2 regions of the Streptomyces sp. 840.1 genome follow, and region 1 is predicted to be linked to the other one. Evidence: riboswitches for the same ligand, from Rfam matches in the RefSeq annotation. Region 1 holds a riboswitch; the other holds the start of a gene.

What was found. A riboswitch is a leader RNA that binds a small molecule or an ion and turns the genes downstream of it on or off. The one in region 1 is predicted to bind cyclic di-AMP.
Region 2: another riboswitch for cyclic di-AMP. It lies ahead of EDD93_RS35740 (LysM peptidoglycan-binding domain-containing M23 family metallopeptidase); the one in region 1 lies ahead of EDD93_RS23115 (M23 family metallopeptidase).

The regions. Positions count from the first base shown of each region.
Region 1 covers NZ_RJUU01000001.1:5,060,769-5,074,915, reverse strand. The annotation lists gene EDD93_RS23130 (bifunctional GNAT family N-acetyltransferase/acetate--CoA ligase family protein) at 1-1,089, opposite strand, end outside; gene EDD93_RS23125 (HPr family phosphocarrier protein) at 1,262-1,543, shown strand; gene EDD93_RS23120 (GntR family transcriptional regulator) at 1,743-2,453, opposite strand; gene EDD93_RS23115 (M23 family metallopeptidase) at 2,674-3,471, opposite strand; cyclic di-AMP (ydaO/yuaA leader) riboswitch at 3,484-3,650, opposite strand; gene EDD93_RS23110 (pitrilysin family protein) at 3,862-5,244, opposite strand; gene EDD93_RS23105 (pitrilysin family protein) at 5,271-6,647, opposite strand; gene EDD93_RS23100 (DNA topoisomerase (ATP-hydrolyzing) subunit A) at 6,919-9,369, shown strand; gene EDD93_RS23095 (GTP-binding protein) at 9,415-10,500, opposite strand; gene EDD93_RS23090 (citrate synthase/methylcitrate synthase) at 10,519-11,679, opposite strand; gene EDD93_RS23085 (citrate synthase) at 11,792-13,105, shown strand; gene EDD93_RS23080 (LacI family DNA-binding transcriptional regulator) at 13,135-14,147, opposite strand, start outside.
Region 2 covers NZ_RJUU01000003.1:723,790-737,936, forward strand. The annotation lists gene EDD93_RS35720 (STM4012 family radical SAM protein) at 1-853, shown strand, start outside; gene EDD93_RS35725 (STM4011 family radical SAM protein) at 861-1,742, shown strand; gene EDD93_RS35730 (alpha/beta hydrolase) at 1,898-3,451, shown strand; gene EDD93_RS35735 (SGNH/GDSL hydrolase family protein) at 3,531-4,376, opposite strand; gene EDD93_RS35740 (LysM peptidoglycan-binding domain-containing M23 family metallopeptidase) at 4,595-5,530, opposite strand; cyclic di-AMP (ydaO/yuaA leader) riboswitch at 5,534-5,723, opposite strand; gene EDD93_RS35745 (tyrosine-protein phosphatase) at 6,136-6,948, shown strand; gene EDD93_RS39820 (DUF6126 family protein) at 6,983-7,159, opposite strand; gene EDD93_RS35750 (helix-turn-helix domain-containing protein) at 7,207-7,815, opposite strand; gene EDD93_RS35755 (aspartate aminotransferase family protein) at 7,882-9,276, opposite strand; gene dxs (1-deoxy-D-xylulose-5-phosphate synthase) at 9,273-11,234, opposite strand; gene hpnH (adenosyl-hopene transferase HpnH) at 11,453-12,472, opposite strand; gene EDD93_RS35775 (1-hydroxy-2-methyl-2-butenyl 4-diphosphate reductase) at 12,478-13,137, opposite strand; gene shc (squalene--hopene cyclase) at 13,137-14,147, opposite strand, start outside.

The DNA of each region.
Region 1 (14,147 bases):
CGCGGGCCGTTCCGGGGCGAGCGAGGCGTTCAGCCGGACCGCCTCGGAGTTGTTGATGACCCCGAAGGCGTTCGGGCCGATGATGCGCATGCCGTACGAGCGGGCCTGGCGCACCAGTTCGCGCTGGCGTTCGCGGCCCTCGGCGCCCCACTCGGCGTATCCGGCGGACAGGACGACGAGCCCCTGGACGCCGTGTTCCCCGCAGTCCGCGACGGCCTCGGGCACCCGCTCGGCGGGTACGGCGACGACGGCGAGGTCGACCGGTTCGCCGATCCCGCCGAGGGAGCGGTGGGCGGGTACCCCGTCGATGGTGGCCTGATCGGCTGCGTAGGCGCTGTTCACCGCGTAGGTGCGGCCGGTGTAGCCCGCGCCCAGGAGGTTGCGCAGGACCGTGCGGCCGACCCCGCCGGGGTTGCGCCCGGCGCCGATGACGGCGACGGAGCCGGGGGCGAGCAGCCGCTGCACGGACCGCGCCTCGGCCCGCTGTTCACGGGCGCGCTGGACGGCGAGCGACTCGGCGGTGGGTTCGAGGTCCAGGGTGAGGTGGACGGAGCCGTCCTCGAAGCTGCGCTGCTGGGTGTACCCGGCGTCCCGGAACACCTTGATCATCTTGTTGTTGGCGGGCAGCACTTCGGCGGCGAAGCGCCTGATGCCGCGCTCGCGGGCGACGGCCGCGATGTGTTCGAGCAGCGTGGAGGCGACGCCCCGGCCCTGGTGCGCGTCCTGGACGAGGAAGGCGACCTCGGCCTCGTCGGCCGGGGCGGAGGCGGGCCGGCCCGTGGCGTCGATCCGGTCGTAGCGGACGGTGGCGATGAACTCGCCGCCCACCGTGACGGCGAGTCCCACCCGGTCGACGTAGTCGTGATGGGTGAAGCGGTGGACGTCCTTGGCGGAGAGCCGGGGGTAGGGCGCGAAGAAGCGGTAGTACTTCGACTCCGGGGAGACCTGCTCGTAGAAGCTGACCAGCCGTTCGGCGTCGTCCGTGGTGATCGGCCTGATCCGGGCGGTGCCGCCGTCGCGGAGCACCACGTCGGCCTCCCAGTGACCGGGGTAGGCGTGATGCGGGCTCTGCTCCACAGAGGGCTCCATGGGCAAAGCCTACGGCTCCGTCAGCGGTCGCGTGGGGGGCGGGGCCGGGGCAGTCTGGGGGTGGCCGGCCGCCGGCGGGACCGGGCCGCGGAGGGTCTGCGGGTCGGCCGTAGCATCGCGCACTGCATGAGAGACTGGTCTAGACAACCATTGATTCGTGAAGGGCAGAACCATGGCTGAGCGCCGCGTCAACGTCGGTTGGGCCGAGGGCCTGCACGCCCGCCCCGCATCCATCTTCGTCCGTGCCGCCACGGCCTCCGGCGTCCCCGTGACCATCGCCAAGGCCGACGGCAACCCGGTGAACGCCGCGTCCATGCTCGCGGTGCTCGGGCTCGGCGCCCAGGGCGGCGAGGAGATCATCCTCGCGTCCGACGCCGACGACGCCGAGGCCGCTCTGGACCGTCTGTCCAAGCTGGTCGCCGAGGGGCTCGACGAGCTCCCGGAGACCGTCTGACCCAGCGGTCACGACCGCCAGGATTTCCCGCGAAAGAGCCGCGGCACCCCCGACCGGGTGCCGCGGCTCTTTCGTTTTCACGGGAAAGCTTTCCATCGGGCAGACCGCCGAGAACAATGCAGGGCGGCGAATATTCGACGAAACGGGCAGCAGAAAGAATGCCCCGCCGAATAACTGCTCCTTGTATACGGCGTAATTGTTAATGACGGCCGCCGGGGGTGTTTACGGCATGTTGCGAAGTCCTCACCCGGGCGGCCGGGGGTACGGCGGCGGCGCCCGGCCGGCCGGGGCGGCGCAGCCGGTGCGCGGCGGTGGCCCGCTCGGCGTGCTGGGCGGCGAGCGCCCTCGCCCGTTCGGCGTCGCCGCGCGCCACGGCGTCCACGATGGCCCCGTACTCGGCCCAGGCCTCTGCGGGGCGGGCCGGCTGCTCGACCGCGTACATCCAGGCGATCTTGTGCCGGAGCTGGGTGAGCAGCGCGATCAGGCCGGGGCTGCCGGAGGCCTGGGCGAGGGTCTCGTGGAACCAGCCGCCCAGTGAGCGCAGGTCCTCGCCCTCGCCCCGGCGGGCCCGCTCCTGGCCCAATCTGACCAGCCCGCGCAGGACCTTGAGGTGGGCGTCGGTGCGGCGCTGGGCGGCCCGTGCCGCACCGAGCGGCTCCAGGAGCATGCGGACCTCCAGGAGGTCCGCCGCCTCCTGCTCGTCGGGCTCGGCGACGCAGGCCCCGGCGTGCCTGCGGGTGACCACGAAGCCTTCGGACTCCAGGGTGCGCAGCGCTTCGCGCACCGGGACGCGAGAGACCCCGTAACGGCGTGCGAGCACTTCCTCGGTGAGCCGGCTGCCGCGTTCGAAGACACCGGAGACGATGTCGTCACGGATTGCCGTGCATACCGAATGCGCCGGAATGCGCATGTCCGAACCTCCGCCTTAATCCCCGCGAAACGCGGCCGATCGACGCCTGCCCTGTGACTCTATTGCAATGCGGACGCATTTCCGATGCCGGGCCGAAATTCATGAATATCTGCCGGCCCCGGAGACGTTCGGGAACGGGTGCCGGCGGCGGTCCGGCGGCCGGGTACGGCCGAAGGCCCCGGCGCGCTGCCGGGGCCTTCGGTGGGGTGCGGTGTACCGGTCAGACGCTGACGCCGTGGGCGCGCAGATACGCGACCGGGTCCATGTCGGAGCCGTACGAGGGGGTGGTGCGGGCCTCGAAGTGGAGGTGCGGCCCGGTGGCGTTGCCGGTGGCGCCGGAGAGCCCGATCCGGTGTCCCACGTCGACGCTCTGGCCGACGGAGACGTCGATCGAGGAGAGGTGGCCGTACTGGGTGTACGTGCCGTCCGACATCCGGAGCACGATGTTGTTTCCGTACGCGCCGCCCCAGCCCGCCTCGACGACCGTACCGCCGCCGACGGCGACGACGGGGGTGCCGGAGGCGGCGTGGAAGTCGATGCCGGAGTGGCTGCCGGAGGACCACAGGGATCCGCTGGACTCGTAGCCGGTGCTCACGTAGGAGCCCGCGACGGGCAGCCGGAAGGTGCCCAGCCGGGCGCGCTCGGCGGAGCGGGCGGCGCGCGCCCGGCTCTCGCGGGCCTCCTCGGCCCTGGCGGCGGCCTCGGCCTTCTTCTTCGCTTCGGCCTTCTTCCTGGCCTTCGCCTTCGCCTCGGCTTCCGCCTTCGCCTCGGCGGCCTGGTGCCGCTGCGCGTCGGCCTGGGCCTCGATCCGGGCGGCCAGGCCGCCCTCGATGGCGATGATCTGGGAGAGGCCGGTGTCGCCTGCGGCAGGGGCCTCGGTGTCCGCGGCGAGGGCCGGGGAGGCCAGGGAGCCGATGACACCGGCGGTGGCGAGGGTCGCGATGCCGACGGCCTTCGCGCCCCGGCACGTCATACGGCTCGGGGCACGGTGCTTCCCCGTGGCACGGGTGAACGCCATGAAGTGGCTGGTCCTTTCCTTCCTTCTCGCCTACCGGGTTAGCTGACGGGTTCGGAGCAGGAAGGTCTCCTACGGATCCCCGGCCCCATGGAGGCACGGTCATCCGATTCACCCCAGGGACTGTGTGGGTCCCCGGCTCCCCGGGCTCGCGCCTGACGGGGACTCGGCGATGACTGCCCGGTACGTCGCGGATGCGGCATACGAGTGACGGACAGCCGGGCCGACGCTAAGCGGGGGCACTTCCGCGCACCAAACGGACAGGCGGTTTTGTAGCGCATCCCACAGGGCAGACAGGCAACCTCTCCACCAAAGCGGGCAAAAAGGAAGGCCCTGGCGGCAGACGACCCGCCAGGGCCCCGCTCCCGCCCCGCAGTCGGGGGCGGTGGCGGCTCAGCCGGTGACGACCGAGACCTCTCCGATGCCGAGAGCCCTGACCGGCTCCTCGATCTGCGCGGCGTCCCCGACCAGGACCGTGACGAGGCGGTCCTCCGGGAAGGCGTTGACCACGGCTGCCGTCGCCTCGACCGTGCCGGTCTCGGCGAGGCGCGCGTACAGCTGCGCCTGGTAGTCGTCGGCGAGGTGCTGCTCGACCTGGTCGGCGAGGGTGGCCGCGACGGACGCGGCCGTCTCGAACTTCAGCGGTGCCACGCCCACGAGGTTCTGCACGGCCGTCTCGCGCTCGGCGTCCGTCAGGCCTTCGGCGGCCAGGGTCCGCAGCACCTTCCACAGGTCGTCCAGCGCCGGTCCGGTGGACTCCGTGTCCACCGAGCCGCTGATGGCGAGCATCGCGGCGCCGGTCGACCCCGAGGCGGAGTCCCGGGCCGAGGAGCGCAGCACCTGGGCGAAGGCGCGTACGCCGTAGGTGTAGCCCTTCTCCTCGCGCAGCACCCGGTCGAGCCGGGAGGTCAGCGTGCCGCCCAGGCAGTAGGTGCCGAGCACCTGGGCCGGCCAGACGCTGTCGTGCCGGTCGGCGCCGATCCGCCCGATCAGCAGCTGGGTCTGCACCGCTCCGGGGCGGTCCACGATCACCACCCGGCCGGTGTCGTCGGCGGTGATCGGCGGGACCGGCCGGGACGCGGCGGTGTTGCCCGACCAATCGCCCAGGGTGTCGGCGAGCAGGGCGTCCAGGTCGATGCCGGTGAGGTCACCGACGACCACCGCGGTCGCGGTGGACGGGCGGACGTGGGCGTCGTAGAAGGCGCGCACGGCCGCGGAGTCGATCCGCTCGACGGTCTTCTCGGTGCCCTGACGCGGGCGCGACATGCGGGCCGTGGCCGGGAAGAGCTCCTTGGAGAGCTGCTTGGCCGCGCGCCGGGCGGGGTTCGCCTGCTCGTGCGGGATCTCGTCGAGCCGGTTGTTCACCAGCCGCTCGATCTCGCTGTCCGCGAAGGCCGGTGCCCGCAGGGCCTCGGCGACCAGGCCGAGCGCCTTGGCGAGCCGGGAGGCGGGAACCTCCAGGGAGACCCGGACGCCGGGGTGGTCGGCGTGGGCGTCCAGAGTGGCTCCGCACCGCTCCAGCTCGGCGGCGAACTCCTCGGCGCTGTGCTTGTCGGTGCCCTCGGACAGGGCGCGCGACATGATCGTGGCAACCCCGTCCAGGCCCTCGGGCTCGGCGTCGAGCGGGGCCTCCAGGAAGACCTCGACGGCGACGACCTGCTGGCCGGGGCGGTGGCAGCGCAGCACCGTGAGCCCGTTGGGCAGGGCGCCGCGCTCGGGGGCGGGGAAGGCCCAGGGCCTGGCCGTCCCGGGGGCGGGCTGGGGGTGGTACTCCATCGAAACTCCAGTCGCGGCAGTGTCGCTCACTTGTCCGCCCCTTCGTGCGCGTCGGTGTCGGTGGCGGCGTCCGTCCCCGCCTCTTCTGCGGGCTCCGCAGACTCGACGGGCTCGTAGACCAGCACCGCCCGGTTGTCGGGCCGCAGCTGGGCCCTGGCGGCCGCCCGGACCTCCTCGGCGGTGACGTCGAGCACCCGGTGCACGGCGGTCAGGGCGAGCTGCGGGTCACCGAACAGCACGGCGAACCGGCACAGTTCGTCGGCGCGGCCCGCGACCGTACCGAGCCGGTCCAGCCACTCGCGCTCCAACTGTGCCTGGGCGCGCTCCATCTCCTCGGGCGAGGGGCCCTCCTCGGCGAACCGGGCGAGCTCCTCGTCGACCGCGGTCTCGATCCGCGCCACCTCGACGCCGCCGGACGTCTTGACGTCCAGCCAGCCGAGCGAGGGCGCGCCGGCCAGCCGCAGCAGCCCGAATCCGGCCGCGACGGCCGTCCGGTCGCGGCGGACCAGCCGGTTGTGCAGCCGGGACGACTCGCCGCCGCCCAGCACGGTCAGCGCGAGATCCGCCGCGTCGCACTCGCGGGTGCCGTCGTGCGGGAGCCGGTAGGCGGCCATCAGCGCACGCGCCGGGACCTCCTCGCGGACCTCCTCGCGCAGCTCACCGCCGATCACCTCGGGCAGCGTGCCGTCCCGCGGCGGCTGCTTGCCGTCGTGCGACGGAATGGTGCCGAAGTACTTCTCGATCCAGGCGAGGGTCTGCTCGGGGTCGATGTCACCGACGACCGAGAGCACCGCGTTGTTGGGCGCGTAGTTCGTACGGAAGAAGGCCCGCGCGTCGTCGAGGGTCGCCGCGTCCAGGTCCGCCATCGACCCGATCGGGGTGTGGTGGTACGGGTGGCCCTCCGGGTAGGCGAGGGCGGTCAGCTTCTCGAAGGCGGTGCCGTACGGGACGTTGTCGTAGCGCTGGCGGCGCTCGTTCTTGACGACGTCGCGCTGGTTCTCCATGGACTCCTCGTCGAGCGCGGCGAGCAGCGAGCCCATCCGGTCGGCCTCGAGCCACAGGGCCAGCTCCAGCTGGTGCGTGGGCATCGTCTCGAAGTAGTTGGTCCGCTCGAAGCTGGTGGTGCCGTTGAGCGAGCCGCCGGCGCCCTGCACCAGCTCGAAGTGGCCGTTCCCCTTGACCTGGCCCGAGCCCTGGAACATCAGGTGCTCGAAGAGGTGAGCCAGACCGGTGCGTCCCTTGACCTCGTGGCGCGAGCCGACGTCGTACCAGAGGCACACCGCGGCGACCGGGGTCAGATGGTCCTCGGAGAGCACCACGCGCAGGCCGTTGGCCAGACGGTGCTCGGTCGCTGTCAAGCCGCCGGAGCCGGCCTGGGCTGTGGCCGTGTGACCCATGGGCATGTACGTCCCTTCGATCGCGATACTGGATGTGATGCGAGACCTGCCACTGTAAGCAAGCGCACCGACGCCTGGCGAAGTTCCCGTGCCGCGCAAGTCATCGGAAAAGATGGTCCCCGCCCCCTCGGGGCGGGCCCCGAACCCTCCTCGGAACGGGTCGGGAACCGCCTTTGGGACGGGTCGAGGTCGGAGTTGTCAGTGCGGCGGTCCACAATGGTCCGCGTCAGAACCTGAGGTTGCCCGAACTTGAATCCGTGAAGGAGTCGCAGCCGCGATGGCCCGCCGCAGCACGAAGACCCCGCCGCCGGACGACTTCGAGGAGAAGATCCTCGACATCGACGTCGTCGACGAAATGCAGGGCTCCTTCCTTGAGTACGCGTACTCGGTGATCTACTCACGGGCCCTGCCGGACGCCCGTGACGGCTTGAAGCCGGTGCACCGACGCATCGTGTACCAGATGAACGAGATGGGCCTGCGTCCGGACCGCGGCTATGTGAAGTGCGCCCGTGTCGTCGGCGAGGTCATGGGTAAGCTGCACCCGCACGGCGACGCGTCGATCTACGACGCGCTGGTGCGGATGGCACAGCCGTTCTCCATGCGGCTCCCCCTCGTCGACGGGCACGGGAACTTCGGCTCGCTCGGCAACGACGACCCGCCGGCCGCCATGCGGTACACCGAGTGCCGGATGGCCGACGCGACGTCGTTGATGACGGAGTCGATCGACGAGGAGACCGTCGCTTTCCAGTCGAATTACGACGGCCAGGAGCAGGAGCCGGTGGTCCTCCCGGCCGCCTATCCGAACCTCCTGGTCAACGGCACGACCGGGATCGCCGTCGGCATGGCGACCAATATGCCGCCGCACAACCTGGGCGAGGTCATCGCCGCCGCCCGCCACCTGATCAAGCATCCGGGCGCGGACCTGGACACCCTGATGCGGTTCGTCCCCGGTCCCGACCTGCCGACCGGTGGCCGGATCGTGGGACTCGGCGGCATCAAGGACGCCTACGCCAAGGGGCGCGGCTCGTTCAAGATCCGCGCCACCGTCGCCGTGGAGAACGTCACGGCACGCCGCAAGGGCCTGGTCGTCACCGAACTGCCCTTCAGCGTCGGTCCGGAGAAGGTGATCGCCAAGATCAAGGACCTGGTCTCGGCGAAGAAGCTCCAGGGCATCGCGGACGTCAAGGACCTCACCGACCGCGCGCACGGACTGCGCCTGGTCATCGAGGTCAAGAACGGCTTCGTGCCCGAGGCCGTACTGGAACAGCTCTACAAGCTGACGCCGATGGAGGAGTCCTTCGGCATCAACAACGTGGCGCTGGTCGACGGACAGCCGCTCACCCTGGGCCTCAAGGAGCTTCTGGAGGTCTACCTCGACCACCGCTTCGACGTGGTGCGCCGGCGCAGCGAGTTCCGCCGGACCAAGCGCCGCAACCGGCTGCACCTGGTCGAGGGCCTCCTCGTCGCGCTGATCGACATCGACGAGGTCATCCGGCTCATCCGGTCCAGCGACAACTCGGCGCAGGCCAAGGACCGGCTCATCGAGCACTTCTCGCTGAGCGAGGTCCAGACGCAGTACATCCTGGACACCCCGCTGCGCCGGCTCACCCGGTTCGACCGGGTCGAGCTGGAGAGCGAGCAGGACCGGCTCAACACCGAGATCGACGAGCTGACCGCGATCCTCGAATCGGACACCGAGCTGCGCAAGCTGGTCTCCACGGAACTGGCCGCGGTCGCCAAGAAGTTCGGCACCGACCGGCGTACGGTGCTGCTGGAGTCGGCCGGTTCGCAGATCGCCGCGGTGCCGCTGGAGGTCGCGGACGACCCGTGCCGGGTGCTGCTGTCCTCGACCGGTCTGCTGGCCCGTACGGCCAACGGCGAGCCGATCGTCTTCGACGAGGGTGCCAAGCGCGCCAAGCACGACGTGATCGTGTCGGCCGTGCCGGCCACGGCACGCGGCGATGTCGGCGTGGTGACGTCGACGGGACGGCTGCTGCGGCTCGCGGTGATCGATCTGCCGCAGCTGCCTGACACCCACGCGGCGCCCAACCTCTCGGGCGGGGCCATGGTCGCGGAGTTCCTGACTCTGGACGCGGACGAGGAGGTCGTCTGCCTCACCACCCTCGACGAGTCCTCGCCGGGGCTGGCGATCGGCACCGTGCAGGGCGTCGTGAAGCGCGTGGTGCCCGACTATCCGGCCAACAAGGACGAGCTGGAGGTCATCGCCCTCAAGGACGGTGACCGGATCGCCGGCGCGATGGAACTGCGCACCGGCGAGGAGGACCTGGTCTTCATCACCTCGGACGCCCAGCTGCTGCGCTATCCGGCGGCGCAGGTGCGCCCGCAGGGACGTCCGGCCGGCGGGATGGCGGGCGTGAAGCTCACGGACGGCGCGGAGGTGCTCTCCTTCGCCGCGGTGGATCCGGCCTCGGACGCCATGGTGTTCACCGTCGCCGGTTCGCACGGCACGCTCGACGACTCCGCGCTGACCTGCAAGTTCACCCCGTTCGACCAGTACCCGCGCAAGGGCCGGGCCACCGGTGGGGTGCGCTGTCAGCGGTTCCTCAAGGGCGAGGACGTGCTGACGTTCGCCTGGGCGGGCCCGGTTCCCGCCCGCGCCGCGCAGAAGAACGGCACACCCGCCACGCTGCCCGAGCCCGACCCCCGGCGCGACGGTTCGGGGACGCCGCTGGAGTCCCCGGTCGCGGTGATCGCCGGCCCCGTGTAGGCCCGGCCCGGCGACGACGCGTAGGGCCTGTCTGGCGGACAGGCCCTACGCGTCGTCGCCGGGCTGTTGCACGTACCGCAGGACGCCCCACATGGACCGCTCGTGTGCGGCGTCCTGTGCCTCCCCCGATGTGCGACAGTCCTCCAGTTCCTTGCGCAGGGCGCGGGCGTCGATCCCGGAGCCGATCAGCACGAGCCGGGTCAGCCGGGGTCCGCGGCGGGCCCAGGGCTGCGGGGCGAACCGCAGGAACCTGCCGACGGCGTGCAGCGCGTAGGCGTTGTCACGGTCGCCCGCGCCGAAGTCGACGTACCCCTTGATCCGGTAGAGGCCCTCCGGCCGGGAGTCCAGGAAGGCCATCAGCCGGCGGGGGTCCATGGGCACGTCGGAGGTGAAGTCGACACTCTCGTACGCCGCGTGCAGATGGTCCCCGTGCTCCTCGTCCGACTCCGCCGCCCGCTCCTCCAGGTACAGGTCCTCGAAGGTCAGCTGACGCGCCTTCTCCTCGCTGTCCGGCCGCAGCGCGGGGTCGAAGAGCAGTTCGGGGTCGATGCGTCCGTAGCAGGCGGGGACAAGGGCCGCCGTGCTGCCGCCGGCCGCGACGGCCTCCCGCACGCGCTGCCGGTCGGCCTCCCCGGCCCGGTCCGTCTTGTTCAGCACGACGAGGTCCGCGACGGCGAGATGGCGGTCGATCTCCGGATGGCGTTCCCGGGTGGCGGCGAACTCCGCGGCGTCGACCACCTCGACCAGTCCCCCGTACACGATGTGCGGGTTGTCGCTGGCCAGCAGCATCCGTACGAGCTCCTGGGGTTCGGCGAGGCCGCTCGCCTCGATGACGATCACATCGAGGCGGGCGGCGGGCCTGGTCAGGGTCTCCAGGTAGGTGTCGAGTTCGCTCGCGTCGACCGCGCAGCACAGGCAGCCGCCGCCGAGCGAGACGGTCGAGCCGACCTGTCCGGACACGGTCATGGCGTCGATCTCGATGGACCCGAAGTCGTTGACGATCACGCCGATCCGGTTTCCGGCGCGATGGCGCAGCAGGTGGTTGAGCAGCGTCGTCTTGCCGGATCCCAGGAATCCGGCGAGGACGATGACCGGGATCTGCCGGCTGCGGGGCGGTGACGACGGGTTCAACGGAGCCTTCCGGGGATGTCAGGCGGCCGGGACCGGCTGCGGCGGGGGCGGGCCGACGTAGCGGGCCGCCGGGCGGATGATCTTGGAGTCCTCCGCCTGCTCCAGGATATTGGCGCTCCAGCCGACCACCCGCGCCGAGCAGAACGTCGGCGTGAACATCTCGCGCGGCAGCCCGCACAGCTCCATGACCACTCCGGCGTAGAACTCCACGTTGGTGTGCAGTTCCCGCCCCGGCTTCAGCTCCGCGAGGATGGCTTCGACCTGCCGTTCCACCTCGACCGCGAAGTCGACGAGCGGGCCGCCGAAGCTCTGGGCGATGGAGCGCAGCATGCGCGAGCGGGGGTCCTCGGTGCGGTAGACGGGGTGCCCGAAGCCCATGATCCGGTCACCGGCGAGCACCCGCTCGCGGATCCAGCCGTCGATGCGGTCGGGGGTCCCGATGGCGTCCAGGGTGTCCAGGGCCCGGCTCGGCGCACCGCCGTGCAGCGGTCCGGAGAGCGCGCCGACGGCCGCCACCAGGCAGGCGGCGATATCCGCACCGGTGGAGGCGACGACCCGGCCGGTGAAGGTCGAGGCGTTGAAGCCGTGGTCGACGGTGGAGATCAGATACTGCTCGACGGCCCTGACCCGGGCGTCGTCCGGTACGGAACCGGTGAGCATGTAGAGGTAGTTGGCCGCGTACGGCAGGTCGTCGCGCGGCTCCACCGGCTGGAGGCCCTGGCCGAGCCGGTGGAGGGCGGTGAGCACGGTGGGGACCGCGGCGCACGCGGCCAGCGCGTCCGCACGGCGCCGGTCCGCGTCGATGTCGTACACCGGGCGGAAGCCGGCCGAGGCGCCCAGGAGCGAGAGCGCGGTGCGGAGTCCGGCGAGCGGTCCGGACACGGCGCCGGCGCGCGCTATGCCGGGCAGGGCGTCGCGTACCTCCGCGGGCAGCCGGCGCAGTGCGGCGGTGCGGGTGGCGAAGCCGGCGCGGGCGGCCGGGCCGGGCAGCTCGCCCTCGGTCATCAGGTACCAGACGTCCTCGAAGCTGCGGTTCTGCGCCAGCTCGATCGCCGAGTACTGCCGGTAGTGGTAGAAGCCCTCGCGGCCCCGGACATCGCCGAGGGCCGTGTCGGTGACGACGACACCCGCCAGGCCTCGAGGGACGTCGAGCGGGGCTGAGCCGGTCATGGTCGTCATTGCTTCCTCCAGGGACATTCCGATGCTGCGACTCTTGACATTGATTCGACTGTCCATGCTTGACTCGATATCTGTCAATGTTGATTGAATCAATATGGATACGGTGAGCACCATGACGGATCAAGCGGGCGAGGGCGACGGTTCGGGGCGCACGGCGCATCGACTCACCACTCGGGAGACGGCCGAGCGCCTGGGCGTGAAGCCGGAGACGGTGTACGCGTACGTGAGCCGGGGCCAGCTGAGCAGCAACCGTGCGCCCGGCGGCCGGGGCAGCACGTTCGACGCGGCGGAGGTCGACGCCCTGGCGCGGCGCACGGGACGCAGGGAAATGGCCTCCCCCGCAGGCGAGTTCGCCTTCCGGACCGGCATCACGCTCATCGAGGGCGACCGCTACTGCTTCCGGGGCGTGGACGCCACGGAGCTGGCCCGGCGTCATACCTACGAGGAGATCGCCGAGTGGCTCTGGACCGGTGAGCTGCGGACGGGCGCGCGCTTCACGGCCCCGACCGAGGCGCTGGCCGCGGCGCGCCGGGCGGTCGGCGCGCTGCCGGCGCACAGCGGCTCGACGGACCGGCTGCGGGTGGCGGTCGTCGCGGCGGCCGCGGCGGATCCCCTGCGTTTCGACCTGTCTCGCGAGGCGGTGCTGGGTGGCGCGCGGAGCCTGATCCCGACCCTGGTGGGCGCGCTGCCGACGGCAGGCGGCTCGCGGGACGGCGGCGGCCAGGGCGGGGACGCGGGCGCGTCGGCCGCTTCCGGGCTGGCGCGTCAACTGTGGCCGAGACTCACCGCGCGACCGGCCGACGAGGCGTCACTCGAGGTGCTGGACACCGCACTCGGGCTGCTGATCGACCACGACCTGGCCGCGTCCACCCTGGCGGCCCGGGTCGCGGCCTCGGCCAGGGCCCACCCGTACGCGGTGGTATCGGCGGGGCTCGGGGTCCTGGAGGGGCCGCTGCACGGCGCGGCCAGCGGACTGGCGCACCGGATGCTGGCCGAGGCCCTGGAGCGGGGCGGCGCCGCTCCGGTGGTCACCGACCACCTCCGTACCGGCCGCCGGGTACCGGGGCTGGGGCACCGGCTCTACACCGGCGAGGACCCACGGGCCACCTCGCTGTTCGCCCTGCTCGCGGAGATCCCTCGGGCGGCGCCGGCGCTGGCCGCGGCCCGTGACGTGGTCACCACGGCCGCGCGCCACGCCCCGCTGCACGCGAATGTCGACATGGCGCTCGCGGTGCTGTCCGTCTCCTCGGGCATGGCCGCGGAGGCGGGCGAGACGGTGTTCGCGATCTCCCGCACGGCGGGGTGGATCGCGCACGCCCTGGAGGAGTACGGGGAGCGACCGCTGCGGATGCGCCCCATCGGCCAGTACACCGGACCGCGGCCGCCGCGGCCGCTGCCCGATGCCACGGAGTCACCTTCGCAATAGACCGTTCACCGGGCGCAAATTCCCGACGGTCAGCGGGAAGCGTTGCGCGGGGGCTGCGCCGTGGAGCCGCGCACCACCAGCTCGGGCTCGAAGAGCAGCTCGTCGGACGGCACGGCACGTCCTCCGATCTGCACGGAGAGCAGCTCGACCGCCGCCCGCCCCATGGCCTCGATCGGCTGGCGCACCGTGGTCAGCGGCGGCTCGGTGCAGTTCATGAACGCCGAGTCGTCGTACCCGACGACGGAGACGTCGGCGGGCACCGAGAGGCCGCGGCGGCGTGCCGCGCGCACCGCTCCCAGGGCCAGGACGTCACTGGCGCAGATGAACCCGGTGACCCCTTCGTCGAGCAGTCGCATGGCGGCCGCCTGCCCGCCCTCCAGCGAGTACATCGCCCTGGCGACCCACTTGTCCGGCATGGCCGTACCGGATTCCTCGGCGAGCACCCGGGCCGCGGCCAGCTTGCGCTGCGAGGGCACGTGGTCCGAGGGGCCGAGCACCAGACCGATGCGCTCGTGGCCGAGCGACACCAGGTGGCGCCAGGCCTGTTCCACGGCCACGGTGTCGTCGCAGGAGATGCCCGGGAAGTCGAGGTGGTCGATGGCCGCGTTGATGAGGACGACGGGGATCTTCCGGTCGGCCAGCACCTTGTAGTGGTCGTGCGGGGCGTCGGTCTGGGCGTAGAGCCCACCGGCGAAGACGACGCCCGAGACCTGCTGCTGGAGGAGCAGTTCGACGTACTCCGCCTCGGAGACGCCGCCCTTGGTCTGGGTGCACAGGACGGGCGTGAGGCCCTGCTGGGCGAGCGCGCTCCCGACCACCTCGGCGAAGGCGGGGAAGATCGGGTTCTGCAGCTCGGGCAGGACCAGCCCGACCAGCCGGGCCCGCTCGCCGCGCAACTGCGTCGGCCGCTCGTACCCGAGCACGTCCAGCGCGGACAGGACGGCCTGTCGCGTGGCATCGGAGACTCCTGGCTTGCCGTTGAGCACCCGGCTGACCGTGGCCTCGCTGACTCCAACCTTCTGTGCCACCTGAGCAAGTCGTC
Region 2 (14,147 bases), on a different contig from region 1:
GCAGAGCTTCGTCGAGGACGAGGCACGTGCGGCGGTCCGTCCGCAGCGCCGGGCGGACGTCGAAACCGCCCTGGGGCTGATCCGGGACGCCCGCATCCCGGTCCTCAACATCGACCTGATCTACGGCATCGACGGCCAGGACGAGGCGAGCTGGCAGACCTCCCTGGACGCGGCGCTCCAGTGGCGTCCGGAGGAGCTGTACCTCTACCCGCTGTACGTGCGTCCGCTGACCGGTCTCGGCCGGACCGGCGCCTCGGCGGCGGAAGCGGAGTCCGCCTGGGACGAGCAGCGGCTGCGGCTGTACCGGGCCGGGCGCGATCATCTCCTGGCGCACGGCTACGAGCAGGTGTCGATGCGGATGTTCCGGCGGGCCGGTGCCCCGGCTGCCGAGGGCCCCGACGACTACGCCTGCCAGACCGACGGGATGATCGGGCTGGGCTGCGGCGCCCGCTCGTACACCTCGCGGCTGCACTACTCCTTCGACTACGCGGTCCGGATGCGGGAGGTGCGGTCCATCATCGACGGCTACACGGCGACCGAGGACTTCACCCGCGCGGAGGTGGGCCGGTACACCGACGGCGACGAGGCGCGCCGCCGTCATCTGCTGCAGTCGGTCCTCCAGGCCGGGGGGCTGCGGCTGTCGGAGTACCGCGAGCGGTTCGGCAGCGGCCCCGAGGAGGACTTCCCCGCTGAGCTGGCCCTGTTCGAGGAGCGGGGCTGGCTCGATCCGGACGCTCCGGCCGCCGGGCTGCTGCGCCTGTCCCCCGAGGGGCTGGCGCACTCCGACGCGCTGGGCCCCGACCTCTTCTCCCCTGCCGTGCGGGCCGCGATGGCCTCGTACGAGCTGAAGTGAGCCCCGGATGGACCTGACGATTCTCTACCGGGGCCCGCTCGCGTCGTGCGACTACGACTGCCCGTACTGCCCGTTCGCCAAGCGGCGCGACAGCCGGGAGCAGCTGCGGGCCGACCGGGCCGCGCTGGAGCGGTTCACGGCGTGGGCGGCGGCGCAGCGGGGTGACCGGATCTCGGTGCTGTTCACACCGTGGGGCGAAGGGCTGGTGCGCTCCTGGTACCGCCGGGCGATGGTCGAGCTGGCCGGGCTGCCGCACATCCGCCGGGTGGCGATCCAGACGAACCTGAGCGGGCGCACGCAGTGGCTCGCCGAGGCGGGAGCCGCGGGCCGGGACAAGCTCGCGCTCTGGTGCACGTACCACCCGGGGCAGACCCCGTACGAGCGTTTCCTGGACAGGTGCGGGGAGTTGAGGTCCCTGGGGATCCGGCACAGCGTCGGCGTGGTCGGTCTGGAGGATCATCTCGACGAGGCCCGGCGGCTGCGGACGGCGCTTCCCGAGGAGGTGTATCTCTGGGTCAACGCAGCGGAGGGGCACACCTACACGGACGAGGAGGCCGGCCGGTGGACGGAGATCGACCCGCTGTTCCCGTACAGCCGCCATCCGCACCGTTCTGCCGGGCTGCCCTGCCGCACCGGTGAGTCCGTGATCTCGGTGGACGGGGACGGCACGGTGCGCCGCTGCCACTTCGTCCGGGCCGAGCTCGGCAATCTGTATGACGGCAGCTACCGGGACGCGCTGGGCCCTCGGGCGTGCCCGCTGGCGGTGTGCGACTGCCATATCGGCTACGTCCATCTGGAGACGCTGCCGCTGTACGACGTCTTCGCGGGCGGGGTGCTGGAGCGCGTGCCGGCACGGCCGCTGCTCGGCCTCGGGCGGGCGCGGGCGTAGCTCCCGGGGCGCGGATCGCCCGCCCCTGGCTGGCGTGGGCGCCGCTGCCGGTCCCGGGCAGCGGCCTGTAACCTGCACCCGTTCGATGATCGGACGATCACAGGTACGGGGATGCGGGCACGGGGCGGGCGTCCAGGGGGATCACGGGGGTTTCGATGAGTGACGGATACCCGATACGAAGCCGCAGGCCGGGCCTCCCGGCCGGCGGGTACATCATCGCCGGGGTCCTTCTCCTCGTGGTGGGGTTCGTCGGTGCCTGGCTCCAGCGCGACGCTCCCGCAAGGAAAGCGGAGCCGCGTACGGAGTTCACCGCGGACAATCCGCCTGCCGGGCTGCCCGCGGCGTTCACCACCGGCCAGCGCCTCCACTGGTCCCGCTGCACCTCGCCGCCCACCGCGCGCACGGGCTACGACTGCGCCACCATGAAGGCCCCCCTGGACTACCGCAAGCCGGACGGCAGGGCGATCGACGTCGCCCTGATCCGCCGCAGGGCCACGGGCCCCAACGCCCGGCGCATCGGCTCGCTCGTCCTCAACTTCGGCGGCCCCGGCGAGCCCGGCGTGAGCGGGCTGCCCGAATTCCTCAGCCAGTACCAGCCGTTGCTGGACCGCTACGACCTGGTCTCCTTCGACCCGCGCGGCACCGGCGCGACCACCCCCGTCCGCTGCGGTAAGACCGCGGACGACACCGGCTACGACGGTGCCAATGCCTGCGCCAAGCACTCGGGGGCGCTCCTCCCGTACATCGGCACCTCGCACACCGCGCGCGACCTCGACCTGATGCGGTACCTGCTCGGCGACAAGCGGCTGCACTACTTCGGCGTCTCGTACGGAACGGCGCTCGGTGCGGTCTACGCCCACCTGTACCCCTCGCACGTCGGACGGCTCGTCCTCGAAGCGTCCGTCGATCCGACCGAGGACCACACCGAGAAGCAGCTGTCACAGGTCAAGGCGGTCCAGGCGGCGTTCGACCGGTTCGCCGTGCACTGCGCGGCCCGTATCCGCCACTGCCCGACCGGCGACGGGCCCGAGGAGGCCGCGCGGCTCATGGCGCACCTGGCCGACCGCCTGGAGAAGAAGCCCGCCCCGGCCGGCTCCGGAAACAAGATCGACGCCGCCGGGCTCGCGTACGCCGTCAGCGACCACCTCGACCGCGGCAGGGACGGCTGGTCGCCGCTCGCCAAAGCCCTCACCGCGCTGGTCGACCACAACGACGGCCGTCTGCTGAGCAAGGGCGCGGACGACATCGGCTCCGCCGACCGCACCGCGACCCCGCCCGGCAACACCCGCGCCGCCAGGCACGCGATCACCTGCGCGGACTCCAGCCTGCGCCCCGGCGTCGAGCGCCTCGGCAAGGACGAGGCCCGCGTGAAAGCGGCCTCGCCCGTCTTCGGCGCGGCCTGGTCCACCGGCGTCTACCTCTGCTACGGCTGGCCGTTCGACGGCGAGCGCGCCACGCTCCAGGTGGACGCCCAGGGCGCGGCCCCGGTCCTGGTGGTAGGCGGCACCGGCGACCCGACCACCCCCTACCCCGGCGCCCGCCACATGGCCGGCGCCCTGGGCGACGGTGTGGGCGTCCTCCTGACGGCCGAGGAAGAGGGCCACGGGACATACCCGAACAACCGCTGCGTCACGGAGAAGGTCGACCACTACCTCCGCACGGGCCGCACCCCGGCCCCGGGGACGGTATGCCGGGGCAGCATGTCCTGAGCGCCGTCGACGAGCCCTGTTGCCGGAGATGAACGGCTCCGCGGGGACGGCCGCCCCGGAGTCCTGGCGGCCCGGTCCCTCAGAGCGGCAGCAGGTCCGGCCGCTTCGCCGCCACGTGGTCGCCCGAGGACTCGCCGCGCAGCCGCCGCCCGATCCACGGCACCAGGTACTCGCGGGCCCAGTGGATGTCGTCGCGCCGGACTTCGAGGGTTCCCCGGTGCACCTGCGGCGGCCACTCCTGGTCCGGGTCGGCCGGCACGTCGAGACCGAGGACCTGGGCGGCGCGCAGCGCGACGCGGGTGTGCCCCTCGGACGACAGGTGCAGCCGGTCCCCGTCCCAGGCGCGCCGGTCCTGCACGGAGCGCAGCGACCACAGGTCGAGCACCGGGCAGTCGTAGCGGTCCGCGATGGACCGCACATGGGCGGTGTAGGTGGCGATCTTGCCGCGCAGATGGCGCAGCACCGGAATGCCGCGGGTGTCGAAGCCGGTGGTGACCATGACGGTGCCGACCGACCGGGTCAGCTCGGCGACCGCGCGCTCGAAGCGCTCGGCGACGTCGTCGGGGTCGGTGCCCGGCCGGATGATGTCGTTGCCGCCCGCGCAGAAGCTCACCAGGTCGGGGGCGAGTTCCTTGGCGCGCGGTACCTGCTCCTCGACTATCTGGTCGAGGAGGCGTCCTCGTACGGCGAGATTGGCGTACCGGAAGTTTCCGTGCGCGGCACCCATGGTGTCCTGCGCCGTTTCGGGGTCCGGGAGCTGGTCGGCGAGGATGACCGCCAACCGGTCGGCCCAGCCGACGAATGTCCCGTCCGGGCCCAGGTCGCCGACTCCCTCGGTGAAGCTGTCGCCAATCGCCGCGTACGACTCGATGGCGCCCTGTCGGTTGATGACGCCCTGTCGGATGTTTCTCGAATCGTCTGCCACAAGGGCATATCCTGCACCGTCGATTGTGACCTACGCGACCGTAATACGGGGTTGACGGGTGGTGAGATAGACCACCCAGTCAGTTTTCGGTAAAGGGGGAATAAGTGCGGCCGTCCTCCGAACGCCGGCCGCACATAAGCGGAGGGACGGTGCGCCGCCGCGCACCGTCCCTCCGGTGTATTGCCAGGGTCCGGGTCGCCGGACCGGTACTGCCTGGATCAGACGTTGATCCCGTGCGACGCCAGGTAGGCGATCGGGTCGATGTCCGAGCCGTACGCCGGACCCGTGCGGACCTCGAAGTGGAGGTGCGGGCCGGTGGCGTTGCCGGTGGCGCCGGAGAGGCCGACCTGCTGGCCCGCGGTCACGGTCTGGCCCGCCGAGACGGAGAGCGAGGACATGTGGCCGTACTGCGAGTAGTGGCCGTCGGCGTGCTTGATGACGACCTCGTTGCCGTACGCGCCGCCCCAGCCCGCGGTGACGACGGTGCCGGAGGTGATCGCCTTCACGCTGGTGCCGGTGGAGACGGGGAAGTCGATGCCGGTGTGGCTGCCGCTGGACCAGTTGGCACCGGAGGCGCGGTAGGCGGTGGTGTGGTTGCCGGGGACCGGGTGGACGTAGCCGGAGGACGAGCCCTGGTCGGCGGAGGCGGTGTTGGACGCCTGGGTGTCGGTGGAGGCCGCGGGGGCCTTCGACTCGGTCTGGGCCGGAGCCTTCGACGGGGCCTTCGACGGGGTGGTGTCACCCGTGGAGGTGTGCGAGCCGGTGGCCGGGGCGTGACCCCAGGCCTTGCCGCCGAGGGTCAGCTTCATGCCCGGGAAGATCAGGCTCGGGTCGTCGCCGACGACCTTGCGGTTGTCCTGGTACAGCTTCTCCCAGCCGCCCTTGAGCTTGTGCTCGGCAGCGATCTTCGACAGGTAGTCGCCGGAGACCACGGAGTAGGTCTTGGTGCCGGACTGCTTGTCCGCGACCGGCTTGGCCGGGGTGGCGTGCGCGGCGGCCGACTGCGCGGTGGCGGGAGCGGCGTGCTCCGCGGCGCTGGCACCGGTGGCGCCGAGCAGCGGAAGCGCGATGACGGCTCCGCCGGCGCTCGCGACGACGACGCCGCGGGCGATGGTGGCGGACTTGGGACGGCGGTGCTTACCCGGAATGGGCATGAAGAATTTCCTCTCCGGCGCCTACGAGGTGAGCTGTCGGGTTCGGGCTGGAGATGCCCGGTCGCGCCTGGCGCGACTTCACCCCGAGCCGGCCGGATCTCTCCGGTCGGCGGCTTACCTGGTTCCCCCGCTCCTGCCACACGGTGAGTGGGTGCGAATTCCGGACGGCGGCAGGATTAGGCGTTCCATCCGGATTGACATGGAACGTAAGCGAGCCGGGACGGCGGAAACAAGCCACGGGTTCCGCTCCGGATTCCGCTCGGGAAAATCGGCACGGAATTACGGTGACACTCCGTGGATTATGGATCTTGGCATTCCGCGCGGCGTACGGATTACCCGACGGGCCCACCGCCACACACCGTCACGGATATGATCCCGCTCACGAGCGGGTGACCATCTCCCGCATAAGCAGGGCATGTTCGACTAAAAGCCTCAATACGGACATGTCATGCCCGTCGTCCACTCCGGCGCTCCACGAAGAGGCGGCGCGCGGCGGCAGGATCAGGGCTGTCGCCGGGATGATCGTCCGAATATCCGATGTCGTATCGTCACGGGAGTGGACCCGTCGGCGACACGCGTCGGCGCCAGAGCCTCCAGGAGTGACCGTGACGCAGCAGCTGCCGCAGACCCCGTCGACGGAACCCGAGCTGGCGGGGGTCCGTAACTTCCGCGACGTGGGCGGACTGCCCACCACGGACGGCCGCCGGGTCCGCTACGGACGGCTCTTCCGCAGCGGTCACCTGGCGGACGCCACCCCCGAGGACGCGGCGTTCCTCGGCGGCCTCGGGCTGCACACGGTCTTCGACTTCCGCAACGCTGCCGACCTCAAGCTGGACGGGGCGGACGTGGAGCTGCCCGGCGTGCGCAATGTGAACATCCCGCTCACCGACCCGGCGGACGGCAGCGAGTTCTGGCGGATGGTGCGCGACGGCGAGATGGACGAGCTGCGCGGGATCCTCGGCAACGGCCAGGGCACGGCGCGGATGGTCTCCTCGTACCGCTCGATCATCCTGGACCGCACCGCCGAGCACAGCCGGGTGCTGCACGCCCTGGCCGAGGACAGCGTCCCGGCCCTGATGCACTGTGCGGCGGGCAAGGACAGGGCGGGGCTCTCCATCGCGGTCTCACTGCTCGCGGTGGGTGTCGGCCGCGACGCCGTCGAGGCGGACTACCTCAAGTCCAACGACGCCCACCGCCGCTACCGGGTCCGCCGCAGCGACACCTCGGCCGCCGGGATGTCGCCCGAGGTGATGGAGCTCCTCAGCCCCCTCTTCGGCGCCCACAGCGAATACCTCGCCGCGGCCTTCGCCACGATCGACGAGACGTGGGGCGGCACCGAGCGCTACCTCTCCGAGGGACTGAGGATCACCCCCGCGACGCGGGAGCGGCTGCGCGAGCGGCTCCTCGACGAGGCGTGAGCGTCCGCCGGGCCTGGGGCCGCGGGGTCCGCGGCTACTGGTTGTGCATCCCCACCGCGAACAGCAGGTAGAGGAAGCCCGCGATGACGTGCCCGGCCACCAGGTAGGCGAACAGCCTGATGACGAGCCCGCGCGGCATCTTGCGTTCCTGGGTGTCGGCGTCCTTGCGCGCGGCCGGGGTGAGCGGGTCGTAGTTCTCGGAATCGGACATGACAGTCCTCTCTGGCAACCGGCCGGGCCGGTGGCGGGGGCGGCTTCTCAGCGACGGTGGATTCCGCTGCCGAGGCACAGCTCGGCGGCGGGGCTCTGCAGCAGGGTGTGGACGAAGAGCAGCTCGGCGCCCTCGCGCTCCGGTGCCGCGATCCGGTGCGGGGTGAGCGAGTCGAAGTGCGCGCTGTCCCCGGGGCCGAGGTCGTGCACCGTTTCGCCCAGGGTCACCCGGAGGTTCCCGGCCAGGACGTACAGCCATTCCTCACCGGGGTGGACCCGCACCAGGTCGCCCTGCGCGCCGTACGGGACCCGGACGCGCAGCGCCTGCATCGCCCGGCCCGGACCACCCGCCTGCTGATACATCCAGCCGTCGGCCTCGGCCCCCTCGAACTTCCGGGCGCGGACGATCGCGTCACGTTCCGGGGGGATCTCGCCGAGCAGCTCGGAGACCGTCGTACCGTAGATCCTGGCGAGTCCGAGCAGCATCGGCAGCGAGGGCTGGCGCCGGCCCGTTTCGAGCCGGGACAGATGGGCGGGCGAGAGCCCGGCGCGCTGGGCGGCGGTCTCCAGGGTGAGCCCTCGGCCGCGGCGCAGATCGCGCAGGCGCGGTGCGACACCGGGCAGCTCGTCGGCCACCCCTCCTTCTGGAGGATTCATGTGTCCATTGGGCCAGGATCTTTCCTGGGAGGCAAATTTATTGCCTCCCAGGCAAAACCCCGCTGATCAGCGGTTGGCGACGGCCTGCTTCACCAGGGTCCGGCCGAAGTCCCACATCAGCCCGCCGTCGTGCGCGTCGTCCATCACCGCTGTGAACGCGGTCACAAACCGGTCCACGTCCGCCTCGTCGATGACGAGCGGCGGAATCAGCTTGATCACTTCGAGGTGGTCGCCGGAGACCTGGGTGAGGATGCGGTGCTTCTGGAGCAGCGGTACGACGACCATCTGCGCGAACAGGCCCTTGCGGGCCGCCTGCAGCATGGTCCAGCGACTGCGCAGCTTCAGCGAGGACGGCCGGCCGAACTCGATGCCGATCATCAGTCCGCGTCCCCGCACCTCGTGCAGCAGCTCGTAGCGGCCGACCAGCGCGGCCAGCCTCTCGCGCAGCAGATCACCGGTGCGGCGGGCGTTCGCCACGGTCTCCTCGTCCTCCATCACGGCCAGGACCGCCAGCCCGGCGGCCATCGCCTGGGCGTTGGAGCCGAAGCTGGCCGAGTGGACCAGCACCCGGTCCATCGAGGAGTAGACCCGCTTGAAGATCCAGTCCTTGCCGAGCGTCGCCCCGACCGGCACATAGCCGCCGGAGAGCGCCTTGGCCACGCAGACCAGATCGGGTTCGACGCCCTCCTCGTGCTGGTAGGCGTAGAAGTCACCGGTGCGGCCCAGCCCGGTCTGCACCTCGTCGGCGATGAGCAGGGCCTTGTGCTTGTGCAGCAGCTCCTGGGCGGCGCGCAGGAAGCCGGGCGGCGAGGCGTGCACGCCCTTGCCCTGGATCGGCTCGACGACCAGACCGGCCACGTCGCCGCGCTTCAGCTCGCGCCGCAGCGCGTCGAGGTCGCCGAGCTCGATGGCGGTGTCGGGCAGCAGGGGCGCGAACCCGTCCCGGAAGCCGTCCTCGCCGTTGACCGAGAGCGAGCCGGTGGTCAGTCCGTGGAAGGCGTGCGTGCAGTACAGGATCCTAGGCTTCCCGGTCGCGTAGCGGGCGAACTTGAGCGCCGTCTCGACGGCCTCCGTACCGCTGTTGCCGAAGAACACCCGGTCCAGGTGCGGGCTGTGCGTGAGCAGCTTCTCGGCCAGGAGCCCCGGCAGCGGCTGGCAGTCGAAGCGGGTGAGGTCGGCGAGCGAGGCGTCCAGGACGTCGTGCAGCGCCTTGCGTACGACCGGGTGGTGCCGGCCGAGCCCCATCACGCCGAAACCGGCCAGCATGTCCAGGTAGTCGTTGCCCTCCGCGTCCCAGAAGTGCGCGCCCTCGGCCCGCTCGTAGACCTTGTCGAAGCCGATGGTGTGCAGCATGCGCGGGAGCTGGTGGTTGAGGTGCTTGGTGTGCAGCTCGTAGCGCTCGGCGCCGCGCTCCGCGAGGAGCTGCGCCAGGTCGAAGCCCTTGGGCCCGTCGTCCTTCATGCCCCGCTCTCCTTGTGCCCGTTGTCCAGGGCGTCGCGCTGGTGGTGTCCGTCGCCGGGCGGCAGTCGGTGCCCGGCGGCCCCGGCCGGCCCGCGGGTGGCCAGGGTGGCGCTGATCCGGCCCGCGATCTCGACCGGGGTGAGTCCGATGTCGGCCAGCACCTCGGCACGCTTGCCGTGGGCGAGGAACTGCTCGGGGATCCCGAACGTGCGCAGCGGTACGTCGGTCCCGGCGTCCCGCAGCGCCTGCCCGACCGCCGAGCCGACGCCGCCGGCCCGGCTGTTGTCCTCGACGACGGCGACGAGCCGGTGGCGCGCGGCGAGCGGGGCCAGCTGCTCGTCGACCGGCTTGACCCAGCGGGGGTCGACGACGGTGCAGCGGAGGCCGGCGCCCGCGAGCAGATCGGCGGCCCGCAGGCAGACCGGGGCCATGACGCCGACCGCGACCAGCAGCACATCGGCGTCCTCGTCGCGGTGCAGTACGTCCATGGCGCCGATCCGGCCGACGGCGGGGACCGGCTCCCCCACCGACTCCTTCGGGAACCGGATCATGGTCGGGGCGTCGTCGATAGCGACGGCCTCGCGCAGCTGGGCCCGCAGCTGGGCGGCGTCGCGCGGTGCCGCGATCCGCAGTCCCGGTACGACCTGGAGCAGGGACAGGTCCCACATGCCGTTGTGGGACGCGCCGTCCGGCCCGGTGACGCCGGCCCGGTCCAGGACGAAGGTCACGCCGCACCTGTGCAGCGCGACGTCCATCAGGAGCTGGTCGAAGGCGCGGTTGAGGAAGGTGGCGTAGACGGCGACGACGGGGTGCAGTCCGCCGGTGGCCAGTCCAGCCGCGGAGACCGCCGCGTGCTGTTCCGCGATGCCCACGTCCCAGACCCGGTCCGGGAAGGCCGCTGCGAACTTCGTCAGCCCCACCGGGTGCAGCATCGCGGCCGTTATGGCGACGACGTCGGGCCGCTCCGCCCCGATCGCGGCGAGCTCGTCCCCGAAGACGGAGGTCCAGGACGGACCGACCGCCGGGGCGAGCGGGACGCAGGTCAGCGGGTCCATCGCGCCGACGGTGTGAAAACGGTCGGCCTCGTCCTGGAGGGCGGGCCGGTAGCCACGGCCCTTCTCGGTGATGCAGTGCACGAGCACCGGGCCGTGGAAGCGCTTCGCCCGTTGCAGGGCGGACTCGACGGCGGCGGTGTCGTGGCCGTCGATGGGGCCGACGTACTTCAGGCCGAGGTCCTCGAACATCCCCTGCGGGGCGAATGCGTCCTTGAACCCCTTCTTCGCGCCGTGCAGCGACTCGTAGAGCGGCTGTCCGATGACGGGGGCCTGCTGGAGGACGCCCTTGCCCCAGGAGAGGAAGCGTTCGTAGCCGTCGGTGGTGCGCAGGGTGGCCAGGTGGTTGGCGAGGCCGCCGATGGTCGGCGCGTAGGAGCGCTCGTTGTCGTTGACGACGATGACGAGCGGGCGGTCCTTGGCGGCGGCGATGTTGTTCAGCGCCTCCCAGGCCATGCCGCCGGTGAGGGCTCCGTCGCCGATGACCGCGACGACGTGGTCGGGGCGGCCGAGTACCTGGTTGGCCTTGGCGAGGCCGTCGGCCCAGCCGAGCACCGTGGAGGCGTGCGAGTTCTCGATGACGTCGTGCTCGGACTCCTCGCGGGAGGGGTAGCCGGAGAGGCCGCCCTTGCCGCGCAGCTTGGAGAAGTCCTGCCGCCCGGTGAGGAGTTTGTGTACGTAGCTCTGGTGGCCGGTGTCCCACAGGATGCGGTCCACGGGCGAGTCGAAGACCCGGTGCAGGGCGATGGAGAGCTCCACGACGCCGAGGTTGGGTCCCAGGTGGCCGCCGGTCCTGGCCACCGCCTCGATCAGGAACTTCCTGATGTCCTCGGCCAGTTCGCCGAGCTGTGGTTCGTTGAGCGTCTTGAGATCGTGCGGCCCCCGGATGCTCCGCAGAAGCGTCATACCGGGCCCCCTCTCTAATCCTGTCTCAGCTCACGTTGACGGCGGGGACCCCCGGTGGTGACGCCTCGGTCCTCGTCATCGCCTGCGCCGGAACCGCTGCGTCCCGGCCGGCCGCTGCCGGCCCGGCCTGGACGCGCCGCGCACGGCGACGCGTCGCGAGCGGCCGGGCCGGCAGCTCGCGGAGAGCCAGTACCACTGGTTCTCCGGCGGTCATCAGCTCACCGGTTCCCGCCGATGGTCTCCCGCGCGGCGCGCAGGGATTCCTTCAGCGACCCCATGGTGGCCAGTACGGCGGTGGGCTCGTAGCCGCAGTGCGCCATGCAGTTGGCGCAGCGCGGGTCCTTGCCCCGGCCGTACTTGTCCCAGTCGGTCTCCTCGATGAGTTCCCGGTACGTCGGCACATAGCCGTCGCTCATCAGGTAGCAGGGCCGCTGCCAGCCGAAGAGCGAGTAGTTGGGAATGGCCCACGCCGTGCACGGGAAGTCGGCCTTGCCCTCGAGGAAGTCCAGGAAGAGCGGCGAGTGGTTCAGCCGCCACCTGGCCCGGTTGCCGCCCGCGAAGGACTTCTTGAACAGCTCACGCGTCTGCTCGACCCCCAGGAAGTGCTCCTGGTCGGGCGCCTTCTCGTACGCGTAGGCGGGCGAGATCATCATCTCGTCGACCTTCAGATCGTCATTGAGGTAATTCAGGACCTCGATGATGGTCTGCGGGGTGTCGGTGTTGAAGAAGGTGGAATTGGTGGTGACCCGGAAGCCGCGGCGCTTGGCCTCCTTGATCGCGGCCACCGCCTCGTCGAACACTCCTTCCTTGGCAACCGATTCGTCGTGGCGCTCGCGCAGCCCGTCGATGTGCACGGCGAACGCGAAGTACGGCGACGGCGTGAATTTCTCCATCTTCTTCCGCATCAGCATCGCGTTGGTGCAGAGGAAGACGTACTTTTTCTTCGCCACGAGCTGCCGGACGATTTCATCGATCTGCGGATGCATCAGCGGCTCGCCGCCCGCGATGGAGACCATCGGAGCACCGGATTCGAGCACCGCGCCGACGGCCTGGGCCACCGGCATACGCTGCTTGAGAACTCCGGCCGGATGCTGAATCTTCCCGCAGCCTTCGCAGGCGAGATTGCAGGCGAACAGTGGCTCCAGCTCGACAATCAGCGGGAACTTCTCCCGCTTGCGGAGCTTCTGTTCAGCAAGGTACGTCGCAATCTTGATGGTCTGACGGAGTGGCATGGCCATCTAGCTCACCTCCTGGGGAGCAGCAAAGATCGGTGCCATTCATAGAAAGCCGGTAGGACGGCACGGAGAACGCGGAATGCCGATATTCCACCGCGGACCGTGCCGATGCGGACGAGCTCATGCTGTGGAGCGTCCACGACCACCCGTACGGCCGCAACCGGGCGGGGCCCGGCGCGCAGGGCGGTGCGCAGAGTGGCGGCGGACTCCATGTCCACCGCGATCGCTCCGGTGGTCCGCAGCCCGGCCCGCTCATGCCCGTGTACGACATGGTCGGAGCCGGTCAGCGGACCGGTGTGGACGGTGCGTCCCGGTACTGCTCTGGCCAGTGCGTCGGCAAGCAGTTCGGTGCCGGTGCAGGTGGCCGACTCGCCGGCGAGCCGGGTCTCGTCGGCCACCACCAGATCTCCGGGGTGCATGCCGGGCGTGAGCCCGGCGCAGAACCCCGAGGCGATGACCGCGGCGCCGAGTGCCCGGCTCTCGCCGAGCGCCCGTGCCACGGCGGCTTCGGCCGCCTTCGGCCCCATGCCCGTACGGAGTACGGTCACCGGCCCCGGCGCCTTGTCCGCCCTGCTCCTGCCGGTGCGCAGGGCGAGCTGTTCGATGCCGAGCGCGCAGGCGATCAGCAGCGGGGCGGCGGGGCCGGGCGGCCCCGCTGGTTCGCCCATCAGGCCCCCTCACGGATGGCCGTGCGGCCGGCGAAGGGATCGCCGTGCACGTACCGCCCGAGTGCGGTCAGCGGGAAGACCTGCCGGTAGAGGTGGTAGTTGATCGAGAAGTCCCAGGGGAAGCCGGTTCCGGTGAAGTACGGCTCGTCCCAGGAGCCGTCGGCCTGCTGGGTCTCGGTGAGCCAGGCGACGCCCCGGGCCACGGCGGGGGTGTCCCGCCGGTCCGCGGCGAGGAGTGCGAGCAGCGCCCAGGCCGTCTGGGACGCGGTCGAGGCCCCGTGGCCGATCCACTTGTCCTCCTTGTAGGAGCGCAGGTCCTCGCCCCAACCGCCGTCGTCGTTCTGGACGGACTCCAGCCAGTCGGCCGCGCGCCGGATCGAGGGATGCGCGGCGGGCAGTCCGGCGGCTACGAGTGCGGGCACCACCGACCCTGTCCCGTATACGTAGTTGACGCCCCACCGGCCGAACCAGCCGCCGGCCGCGTCCTGTTCGGCGAGCAGCCACTCGATGCCGCGCCGGGTGACGGGGTTGGCGGAGTGGCCCTCGATGGCAAGCATCTCCACCACGTGCCCGGTGACGTCTGCGGACGGCGGGTCGATGACCTCGCCGAAGTCACAGAAGGGCAGCCGGTTGGGGAACGGGCTGGTGTTGTCGGCGTCGAACGCCCCCCAGGCGCCGTTGCGGGACTGCATGCCGACGTTCCATCGCACCCCGCGCGCGATGGCGGCCTCGATGCGCGCCGGATCCGGGTGGCGGACCCGGCGCAGCGCCAGGACCACTTCCGCGGTGTCGTCGATATCGGGGTAGTTGTCGTTGTGGAACTCGAACGCCCAGCCGCCCGGCGGGAGTTGAGGCCTTCGCACCGACCAGTCGCCCGGCCGGGCGATCTCCTCGTCGAGCATCCAGTCCGCTGCCTTCACCAGCGCCGGGTGGTCGGGGCGCAGGCCGGCGTCGGCGAGCGCGATGGTGGCGAGGCAGGTGTCCCAGACCGGGGACTGGCAGGCCTCGAT